DNA from 2 places in the Pseudoalteromonas sp. T1lg65 genome. Region 1 is predicted to be linked to the other one. Evidence: predicted binding sites of a transcription regulator. Region 1 holds the regulator's gene; the other holds the start of a gene.
The links. The regulator LexA, encoded in region 1, represses DNA repair genes until DNA is damaged. The targets are predictions, from matches to a motif close to TACTGTATNNNNATACAGTA.

Region 1 (5,861 bases):
TGGGCCCAGACCACAAACGACAGTAAAGCAATTGATGCTGTGGCGTACACCATTGAGGCATAACCAAATAGTTTTTTTCGTGAGAAAGTCGGTACTATCGTCGAGATAATCCCGAATGCAGGTAGAATCATTATGTAGACTTCTGGATGACCAAAGAACCAAAAAATATGCTGGAACATCACGGGATCTCCGCCACCTGCAGCATCAAAGAAGCTAGTACCAAAAAACTTATCAGTTAGAACCATCGTAACAGCACCTGCCAGTACAGGCATCACTGCGATAAGTAAAAACGCGGTGATCAACCAAGTCCAAACGAACAAGGGTAACTTCATCCAAGTCATTCCTGGTGCCCTGAGGTTAACGATCGTTACGATTACATTGATCGCTCCCATTATCGAGCTAATACCCATTATATGGACAGCAAACACAAAAAATGCCGTGTTGTCATTACTGTAGGTCGTAGAAAGTGGCGCATAGAATGTCCAACCAAAAGCCGGACCTCCGCCTTCTAGAAACAACGACAGTAACAGAATTGCAAACGCAAATGGTAGTATCCAAAAGCTCCAGTTATTCATTCGAGGCAGAGCCATATCAGGAGCACCGATCATCATAGGGATCATCCAGTTAGCCAAACCTGTAAACGCTGGCATAACAGCCCCAAATACCATGATCAGACCATGTACTGTTGTCATTTGATTAAAAAAATGGGGGTCTACAAGTTGTAAACCAGGCTGGAATAACTCAGCCCTGATAACCATTGCCATTGCTCCACCAATGAGGAACATGGTTAAAGAAAATATGAGATATAACGTGCCTATATCTTTATGGTTTGTAGTATAAAGCCACCGCTTAAGGCCTTTTGGTGCACTGTGATGGGAATGTTCTTCGACTATGGCACTCATTTTCCAGCCTCCTCTAGCGCGTCAATTTCTGCTTGTACTTGACTAGGTTGTATGACTTCTCCCGTATCATTTCCCCAGCTGTTACGTTTATAAGTGATGACACCAGCCAACTGCTTAATCGTTAACTGTTTAGCAAATGCCTGCATTGCGGTACCAGGACGGCCTAAAAGCAATACATCTATGTGTTCTTTCACATCACCCAGTACAACTTTATTGTCTTTAAGCGCTGGAAAAACCCCAGGTAAACCAAGCCCTGTTGGCTGATGACATGCTGCACAGTACGCCATATAGGTTTGTTCACCCACTGTCATCAATTCTTCTTTCGACAGCGTTTGCTGAGCAATTGCCTCTGATTCTGCCTGCGCTTGCAGTTTCTCTGCCTTCGCATTAGCTAGCCAAGAATCAAACTTTTCCGGCGCTACAGCTTCAACTACAACCGGCATGAAACCATGGTCTTTTCCACACAGTTCAGCACATTGACCTCGATAAGTCCCTTCTTCATTTACCTTAGTCCAGGCTTCATTTATAAACCCAGGGTTGGCATCCTTTTTGACAGCAAAGTCAGGTACCCACCAAGAGTGAATAACATCGTCAGATGTCATCAAAAAACGAACCTTTCTATCTGTGGGTATAACCAAAGGTTTATCCACTTCCAATAGGTAATTTTCTGTCTTGTCTTGTTGATCATTTATTTGATCTTTTGGGGTAGAAAGTAAGGAATAAAACTCTACATCGTGGCCCATGTATTCATAGTGCCATTTCCATTGCGAGCCAGTTACCTTAATAGTAAGATCCGCTTTGCTCGTATCTTCCATTGCAATCAAGGTTTTCGTAGCCGGAATAGCCATCGCAATCAAAATGACAAATGGAATTGCAGTCCACAAAATCTCAACTTTTGTACTCTCATGGAACTGAGCTGGCACAACGCCTTTGGATTTTCGATGTTTTAATAGCGCCCAAAACATTACCGCAAATACCACAGCACCGATTGCACAACAGATCAGAAATATCGTCATGTGTAGGTCGTAGACTTGCTGACTAATGTCTGTAACTCCTTGCCGCATATTGTACGCGCTGTTAGCAAGTGCAAACTCAGAAACTAGCGCAATGACAATAACGGTAACTATTCGACAAATTTTCATTTGACGTCTCCTTCAAGGCCAGTCTAGCTGTGCCTCTTGTTATTATTGGATGACTGTCATAATGCCCACGTATACATGGACTTACTGCACGACTATTAACCAATTAGTCGAGGATCTTCAAAATGGCAAGAAATTTGAGAATAGAATGTTAATAAGTTTTTAGTTAAGTGCGCTACGAAAGCAGAAAAGATGGAGAAATAATCTAATAAATTCAGGATAGTGAAAGCAACGATTTGTATTTACAAAGCCTAATTTAAGGCTTCTTCATGATACTAAGCGGCAAAAAGTAAGATATTTGTCTATTTTTTTACAAAAAGATGACGCTACTGCATTTTTATCAGCAACGTCATCCTTAATTACATCCAGTCAGCAGTTCTAATAATCCCGACAGCCAACCCTTCTATTGCGAAATTTTGCGACGTTAGATCGACTTCTATTGGGGAGAACTCTTCATTTTCTGCGTGCAGCAGTACTTTTGCACCTTTCTTCTCAATGCGTTTAACAGTGACATCATCTTCAACTCGAGCTACAACCACCTGACCATTTTCAGCCACTTGAGTTCGATGCACTGCGAGAAGATCACCATCTAAAATACCAATATCCTTCATGCTCATTCCATTAACTCGAAGTAGGTAATCGGCATGTGGCTTAAAAATACTGGCATCAACGTTATAATGGGACTCAACGTGCTGTTCAGCAAGAATAGGCTCACCCGCAGCGACCCGACCAATGACAGGCAATCCTTCTTCACTGTCGTCTTCTGCCAACCGTATACCTCTACTTGCACCTGGCACCATTTCGATAACGCCTTTTTTCGCAAGTGCTTTTAGGTGTTCTTCTGCAGCATTTGCACTTTTAAATCCTAATGCATCAGCGATTTCAGCTCGAGTTGGAGGCATACCCGTGTCTTTAATAAACACTTTGATCAGTTCAAAAACTTGTTCTTGTCGTTTGGTTAATGGTCGCATATAACTGGTTTTCCATACAGTGCATTTACTGTGAGTATATACAGTTAACGAAAAATGGCAACGCCAAATAGAGCAACCTCGTATGGTTTCCGCTAGGAAAGCCAAACTAACGGCGTAGCCTTTTATAACAAATGCAGCTAATTTAACGAACTAATAGCTTTTGGTTGCCAACCAAGCTCCACAATTGCTTTATCACTGGAAAAATACTGTTGCAATGCATACCCTTCAACCCAATTGCCATAAATTGATTTCCATTCACTTATTCTGTCTGTTAAGACATCAACGTCATTCGTTTTTTTTAACCATTGCACTATATTAAATTTTGCTTCACCTACACCAATGTATTCTTCGCCGGGCTCGCCTAGCTCTAACACCAGTCGATATAACTCAGCCAGGTTTTCTCTTTCAACAACAGACCAAGACTGACTAACTCCCCCTGGCAAACAAATGTGTCCACAGCGTTTTAATTCCCAAAGAAATACAGGGGGTACGTTAAGTTCATTTTTATCAACAACATTGGTTGGACTAACGATACGCAGATCAACACATTTTTGAGACCGTAAATAGTCGATACTACTTAACATCCAAGTAAAATCATCTATCGCCAGTTTGGGAAATTGTTCGGTAATTGCTTGCTCACTTTCTCCATAAGTCCAGCAGCCAGAAGTATAAATCATTGTAATACCAAGGTTGCGGCTAGACAGATATCTACAAATTGACTTCATTAACTTGATGTCTATATCGCCCATATTCTGGTTGAAGCCACAAGCTGTATGAATCAATGCAGTAGCCTCATCTAGCCAGCTCAGCCAAGATTCTGGCTGTTCAATATTCCCCGTTATTACCCTTGCACCCAATTGCTTAGCGCTTAGAGCGCTAACTTCAGATCGACAAAGAATATAAACTACATAATCATTCGCGAGTAATTCAGAAACAACCGCGCTACCAATATTTCCAGTCCCACCTGTGACAATAACCTTTTGTGTTTGCATGTTTTCACCTTAATTCATTTAAGCTGCCAACAGCATACTCTCCAAGAAGGATTGCAAAAATAGACGCACTCAATTATTGGATGATTCGTCGATGACTATCCTATAATCGTCGATTTGGCACCACTCCCTCTCTGATGCTGGAGTCGATATCGCTTGGGCGTTGTGTGATAAAACGCTCTAAAGTTACGGATAAACACGTCACCAGACTGAAAGCCTACATTAATCCCTATGTCTTGTACTGAATGCTTATTTAATACCAGCAGTTTTGCAGCCACTAAACACCTCCATTGATTCAGAAAGCTGATCGGTGAATAGCCAGTTTGTGTTTTAAATCGTTTGGAGAAAGCAGACTTAGACAGCGCGCTATGCTCAGCCAATTTTTCTAACGTCCAGTGTCTTGAATAATCTTTTTGTATCATTATGATAGCGGGTGCTAAAAATCGGTCATGGATAGCTGGGATCCAGCCGAAATAATGGGTCTTTGTAGATAAATCTCGAATGACTTCCATCAACAGAAGCTTAAGAAGATGTTCGATATTCAACTGGCTACCGATAGGTTTCACTTCATTTTCTCGATATATCCAATCAAGTACGAGTGCAAGATGGCTCCCTCTGACTGCATCGATAACAATATACTCAGGTAAATCTATCGCTAAACTAGAGACCCCCCAATTATGCAATGGATCAAATACAAAGCTTCCACACATCATGAAGCAATGTTCCCCCTTTCCTCCCAGCGATGTTATGCCTGTTTCTAAAGCCTTATCTATATCTACACAGTCAACCCCTTGCTGACTCATAAGCTTATGCTCAGAACCACTAGGTAGTAACAAAAGCTGCCCTGAGGAAAGGCTTACTCTCTTAGAACTTGAGGATACCTCAACAACGCACTGTCCCTCCTTTACATAACTAAAGAAGCAAGCATTTTGCTCACTTTCAGAAATACCCCATGGCTCTGTCAGTGTTAGGTGAGAAAAAATCTGAACTTCAGGTTCAAAACTAGATACCAGAAGACTTAGTGGATCTGTGTAGTTCATTCATATCCTTATTTACATACTTCATAGGTTGCATTGTAATAAGTTCGGAAGCAAAAGGTACAATAAAGTCTTTCAGTGCCGCAACCTGTACCGGTTGTAGGATGGTGCTGCGCTTATTCCGGCCTACTTGGTGTGGTGTTGACAGTATTTTGGTAGGTTGGAAAAGCGAAGCGCCTTCCAACATCGTCAGGTTTGCAAAAAATAAAAAGCAAAAACCCCGACTCTTTCGAATCGGGGTTTCTCTAATAAGGCCCTGGCGATGTTCCGTTCTTTTAAAAAAGAACACATGGCAGCTGCCACACTATCATCGACGCTGTTTTGTTTCACTTCTGAGTTTGGGTGACGAATGACCGAAGCAACGCTTCGCAGCATGAGGAAGTGAGCGTATGGATGCGCGAAGGAGAGATACTACATGGAAGTACTTTTCCTACAAACTGCTTTACTTTAGTATCAAAAGCAAAAAACCCGACTCTTTCGAATCGGGTTTCTCTTATAAGGCCCTGGCGATGTTCTACTTTCACATGGCAGCTGCCACACTATCATCGACGCTGTTTTGTTTCACTTCTGAGTTCGGCATGGGGTCAGGTGGTTCCAAAACGCTATGTTCACCAGGAAAACTGGGGGCAAATGTTTAATGACATCGTGCATCGCACGAGCATTCCATTTGCGCAAGGTGAACCGATTTCGCGATGTCGCTGAGGTTGGTCACCTTGTTTAATTCTTAATTATCCTGCGTTTTAATCGCAGGAATAAATCTGGAAAGCTTAATTAAATTCTTTGTCTACTTTAGTTTCATTAACTTCTGTCGCTTAAACCACTT
Region 2 (5,861 bases), 950 kb from region 1:
GAAAAGTATTTCCGCTTGGGTCGGTGGGCTTCCCGATATTTACCTCATTGATAATCAGGGAAAATTACTGAAGACCATCGAAAGTCAGCATATGGCTTTAGGAGTTTTAGATAGTGAGGAGTTTGAAAGAAATATTCTGCATTTGGAAGTGAATGTAGGTCAACGATTAGTGATGGCCACCGATGGTATTGTTGAAACTGAAAATGAGGCTGGCGAATTTTTTGGTGAGGAAGCACTGATAGCTCTGTTGGCAAGCCGTACGAGGATAACGACAGAACAAATCATTGAAGAGGTAAAACATTTTAATGGTTCACTTGAGCAGCAAGATGATTTAAGTATAGCGATTATTGATTGCGTCGAAGGTATAGCGCTAAACACCCAGCCGACTGATTATTCTTCACTACCATTCAGCGTCTCGGTTACGCTAGACGCTGCGCAGATAAAAAATACAGACCCAGTTTTGGAGTTGGTTGATTTACTAAGTAGTCTTGAAGGTATTTCAGGCCATAGATCTAACATCTTCTTGTTACTCTCTGAGGCTTACAATAATGCAATTGATCATGGGGTACTCAAACTAAACTCGCAAATAAAGAACAATAAGGATGGATTTTTTGAATTCTATTCTCTGCGAGAAGAGGCGCTGAAAAATATTACAGAAGCGAAGGTTGAGATCTGCGCGAGGTATTGTCCTGAGCAGCTAAAATTGTTTTTTAGTGTTGAGGACTCTGGAAACGGCTACGATGTGATGGAAAATGACGGTGATACAGATGAACTTACTCATGGTAGGGGAGTAAATTTGCTTGATGAAATCGCTGAGCAGGTCACTTATAACGAAAGAGGCAATAAAGTCGATATTACCTATTCACTCATCTCTGACCTTTAGCACACTCTGCGTTAAGTTGGAGCTAAAAATTATTGGCAAGGGAATGGTTGCGTGGTAATCTGGCTTTAGTTTTGGATGTTTAGATGGCTAAAGAGTTGGATTACATTACCCTTAGTGACTTGCCAATATCACGTGATCTGTTAGATGCACAGCTAGTCAAATTGGATGCATATATAACCAAGCATTGCGCAGAACCGGTATGGTCGTATCAAATCCCTGAATTAGGAGAAGGTGGTGCATGTAGCTTGTTCGGTTATTTGCAAGAAGAACCATTTTTATTATCTGATTATATCGATTCTGACCCTAATATGGAGTTGGCTCTAACAAAGTTGCAAACCATTGTTGAGGCTGTGGTTGAATGTACTGGAGTTGACTGGTTTGGCATTTATCAAAGTCGGAAAATAGACGATGTTCAGCAACTATTGAAGCTAGCGTATTCTGGTGCACCAAGCAGACCATTATTTCCTATCACTGCAGCATTTGCTGAAACCTCCAATAATGTTCAAACTGTTATGAGTGGAAAGGCGAGAGTCGTCAACAATGTCTCTGAATATGTAGCTCAAGGTGGTGAATATTATACGTGTGATCCTAAGGTTCAATCAGAGACCTGTTTGCCTATTTTTGATGAATTTCAAAATTGTATTGGTATTGTTGATGCTGAGGCTTTTAGCACAGATTTCTTCACTGAAGAAGTGCTCGCATTATTGGCGGCAGCTTGTATCAGAATCCCACGTTTTTTACCGCAAACTTAATATTACACTCACTGTAAAGCTTGGTTCTAGAGAGTAGGAAGAGCTTTACAGTTGACGTGAATATTTCTCAGCTAAGCAGTAACTGAGAGCCATTAGAGTATGTTAGTATTATTTGAACAATTTTAGGTGACGAGCGTCACATGCTCGTGTTTATGCGTTAATTAAAATAAAGAGATAAGTCATGTTCTCAGAGCTGAAACCACTTCCGACAGATCCCATTTTAGGCTTAATGGCTGCATACAAGCAGGACACTAATCCAAACAAAATCGATTTAGGTGTTGGCGTATATAAAGACGAGCAAGGTAATACACCTGTGCTTCGTGCTGTTAAGAAAGCTGAAGCATTTCGTCTAGAAAATGAAACCACCAAATCTTACATTGGACTAGCGGGTAACTTGGACTTCTGTCAAAAGATGGAAACATTGTTACTTGGAGAACACCAGACGCTTCTTGCTAACCGAGTTCGCACTGCGCAGGCTCCTGGTGGCACCGGTGCGCTTCGTGTTGCTGCTGAGTTTATTAAGCGTTGTAACACGAATGCGACAGTGTGGGTAACAACACCAACATGGGCAAATCACATCAGTTTATTTGAAGCAGCGGGCCTCACAGTTAAAGAATACCCTTACTATGACTACGAAAATAAAGGGTTATTATTCGACGACATGATCAATGCACTAAAGCAAGTACCAAAAGGTGATGTGGTTTTATTTCATGCTTGTTGTCACAACCCTAGCGGCATGGACTTAAACGAAGAACAGTGGAAAGTTGTTGCTGAGCTGGCAAAAGAGCAAGGTTTTACACCGCTAGTTGATATCGCGTATCAAGGTTTTGGTAGCAGTTTAGACGAAGATGCAAAAGGTTTAAGATTACTAGCCGATAGTGTGGAAGAGATGCTTATCTGTTCTTCATGCTCAAAGAACTTCGGCCTCTATAGAGAGCGTATCGGTGCATGCTCTATTATCGCTAAAGACAGCGCTCAAGCTGATGTATCAAACTCGGTGTTACTAAGTGTGGTTCGTAGTATTTATTCAATGCCGCCAGCTCATGGTGCTGATATTGTGAATACGATTTTAAGTAGCGAAGAACTTACGCAAATGTGGTATCAAGAGCTTGATGAAATGCGTTCTAGAATTAATGGCTTACGTACCTTGATTAAAGAAAGCCTAGCATCAAAAGGCGTAGCTCAAGACTTTTCATTTATTGATCGCCAGCACGGCATGTTCTCATTCCTTGGTATCAACAAAGAGCAAATCGACAAGTTACGAGATGACTATTCTATTTATATCGTAGGTTCTAGCCGTGTCAATGTGGCAGGGATCAGTAAAGAGAATATTGATTACTTTGCAGACGCGGTTGCCAGCGTACTCAAGTAAGCTCACAAATTAAGAAAGATGTAGCAAAAAAGCCGCTTAAGCGGCTTTTTTGCTTTCTAGAGTGATAAAATGATGCGTTATAAGTTGCTTAAAGATAGATGAGTATGGCTACGCACTGGCTTTTTACGCTTGCTTGATTTTCGCTACCTTATCATCACTAGCATCAATTGTTTCGGCTTTCTTTTTTTCGGGTTGTTTCGCCGTAGGTTTGCCATTTTTCAACACTGAAATAAAATCGTCTTTTTGTTTTGCAATTTCAAGTGCAAGAGATTCTACTTGTTGGTCGCTCAACGGAACATCAACCTTCTCGAGCATTGCTTCTAACGCTTCCGCTACGTCTAACATTTTGTCGTAAGCATCGGCTTCTTTCTTTGAGGTGAAAGTCATACGCTCGACTCCATTTCTTTCAACAACATATTTAATGACAACTGCCATGGCTGTTCCCTTAATAACTGTTTTTTTATACAGTAATCTTAAATTGGTGATTATGCAAGTGATTTAATCCGAATCATCTATTACGTCAACTCGGTAATGTAAAAGTCAAAGCACCGAGAAAAGCGCGCTTAAAAAGATGCTTATAGTCGCTTGAACCTTGCTTGTTTTCACAAGCATTAGTCAGACTATGCATAAGTATAGCGAAACCATTTTGACAAATTATGAATATCCAACTTTATTTATAGTGCTGCTAGCGACTCAAGAGATAGTAGTTTTTTAGGAATTTCTTTAACACATGGAGTGTACTTATGTTTTTTAAATCATCACTGCTTATCGCAACACTTGCTGTATCTTCTTTTGGCTTGAATGCTCAAGTTTTAGAGGTCCAAGAAGCCTTTTCAGAAGCTAAAAGCCAATCGATCACTCAACTTAATATCAACACAGCTGATGAGTCTGCATTATCCAGTTTGCCAGGGATTGGCAAGCGTAAGGCCAAGGCGATTGTTGATTACCGAGAGCAGCATGGAAGCTTTCAATCACCAGAGGAATTACTGAATGTAAAGGGAATCGGTAAAGGTATTTTTGCAAAAATAGAGGGAAAAATTAAAATTTGACGATAGTGTGAGCTACTGTTTGAGTAGCTCATTTTTGATTTTGTTATGCTCTTCAATGGCTTCATCTAGCCGACTTATAGCGAACTGTATTTCAATTGGCGTGGTGAAAAGCGGGTATATTAAGCCAGCGATAACTAGTATCGGAAGCAATATCCAGCCTTCAAATATGACCAAACTGGCAAAGAACGGAGTAAGCAACGCAAGCTTAAAAATACGTAATAGAATTTTGTGCTTGGGGTTGAGTTTACCTAAAGCAATCGCCAAAACCATTTGCTTGTCACGAAGTTTAAGGTGACTTAATTTGTCTATTTGACTCAGTCTAAAGTACATAGCTATCTTTTAGTAACGTGAAAAAATAAGAAAACCACAAACAATGCGCTGTAAACTGCAAAGATGATTTCCATCCAACCCGGCATAGAAAGACCTAAGAATGACCAATCTATATTGCCACAGTCACCAGTCGCAGCGAAAAAGCTGGGTATCCACTCGTGTAGAGGCATAAAAGCGGGAAAATTTGGCACGAATTCGCAAGTGAACGCAAACGGATCGGTAGTGGTTTGCATATTGATGTGCTCACGAGCAATTAGATATCCCCAGATACTACTAATTCCCCAGCATACAAAGGCTATTGAGCGTACAAAGAACGAGCTAGGGTTCAACATACCTATAATGCCCGCACTGAGTAGACCAAGCACAGCCGTTCTTTGGTAGATACACATGATGCATGGTTCCAAACCCATGGCATACTGAAAATATAGGGCTGTTGCCTCAAATAGCAGAGCTGATAGTGCTAACAGTCCCCACGACTGTCTGGAAAGATGAAAAGATGAAATTTTCATGGGCAGAGGAACCTTTTTTTGTTTTATTATGCTTTATCAACAGTTGCTTCGGCAACCATAACTGTGTTCAAGCTGATATTTATCGCGCTTAGATTCGACCTATAGATTTTGCAAAAGTTCGAAGTCTAAGCGCGAGCTAGCTTAGCATGACCGAGGTTCTTTGTGTTTTCTTCCCGGTGAAGGATAATTTTTAGTTAACTTTAAGATTTCTTATGTGTAACGAGTCTCGCTCAATAGGCTTACCATGAAGGATGACAGTCTGAATATCGTTATAAGCGGCGATAGTTTGTAGTGGATTACTATTCAATAATAGCAAGTTAGCCACTTTTCCTAACTGTAAAGAACCGTAGTCCTGCTGCAGAGCAAAAGCTTCTGCGTTATTTAACGTTGCTGCGGCAAATAGACTGACCAAATCAACACCAGCTTGGTACATCATTGTCAATTCTTGATAAGTTGAAAGCCCTGGCTGTGAGGCGTATGTTGGTGCTGGTGGTGTATCAGAGCCGAGCAACAGTGTTGCACCATTTTCGTGTAAATAACGCAGCGCAATTTCACCTGCAGCAAATGTTTTGTTCATATAAGCTACTTTTTGCTCATTGCTCATATCACCCCAACCGCTATTCATTTCACGAGAAAACCACTGTCCGGCCTCAGATTGGTACCATTTAATTTGTGTTTTTGGCAGCACGGTCTCATAGTCGGACGTAAACGAAAAGGTTTCATCGGTTACATTAGTGAGTGATTTCATCACGTTTAGTGTTGCCTGATAAGCGATGCCATTCTCAATTATCTTATCTAATACGGCTTTTATTTCAGGCGGCAGCGCATTTTTCGAGTCATGTGATTGGTAATCTAGCCAGCTCCATAGTCCGTGAGCCATAATATTTACTTTGGCATCGACTGCTAGTTGTTGCATATCGACTGCATTGGCATGCGCCATGACTGGAAGTTTGAGTTTACTTGCCG

Region 2: the regulator LexA is predicted to act here: its motif matches at 3,458-3,477, upstream of ACSLBF_RS11755 (YebG family protein).

Annotation. Positions count from the first base shown of each region.
Region 1 is NZ_CP196837.1:3,620,419-3,626,279, forward strand. It holds gene ctaD (cytochrome c oxidase subunit I) at 1-902, opposite strand, end outside; gene coxB (cytochrome c oxidase subunit II) at 899-2,044, opposite strand; gene lexA (transcriptional repressor LexA) at 2,401-3,012, opposite strand; gene ACSLBF_RS16120 (NAD-dependent epimerase/dehydratase family protein) at 3,150-4,004, opposite strand; gene ACSLBF_RS16125 (AraC family transcriptional regulator) at 4,100-5,041, opposite strand; rRNA gene rrf (5S ribosomal RNA) at 5,540-5,654, opposite strand.
Region 2 is NZ_CP196837.1:2,667,088-2,672,948, reverse strand. It holds gene ACSLBF_RS11770 (SpoIIE family protein phosphatase) at 1-883, shown strand, start outside; gene ACSLBF_RS11765 (GAF domain-containing protein) at 967-1,635, shown strand; gene ACSLBF_RS11760 (amino acid aminotransferase) at 1,817-3,007, shown strand; gene ACSLBF_RS11755 (YebG family protein) at 3,131-3,442, opposite strand; gene ACSLBF_RS11750 (ComEA family DNA-binding protein) at 3,751-4,056, shown strand; gene ACSLBF_RS11745 (hypothetical protein) at 4,069-4,386, opposite strand; gene dsbB (disulfide bond formation protein DsbB) at 4,389-4,895, opposite strand; gene ACSLBF_RS11735 (amidohydrolase family protein) at 5,086-5,861, opposite strand, start outside.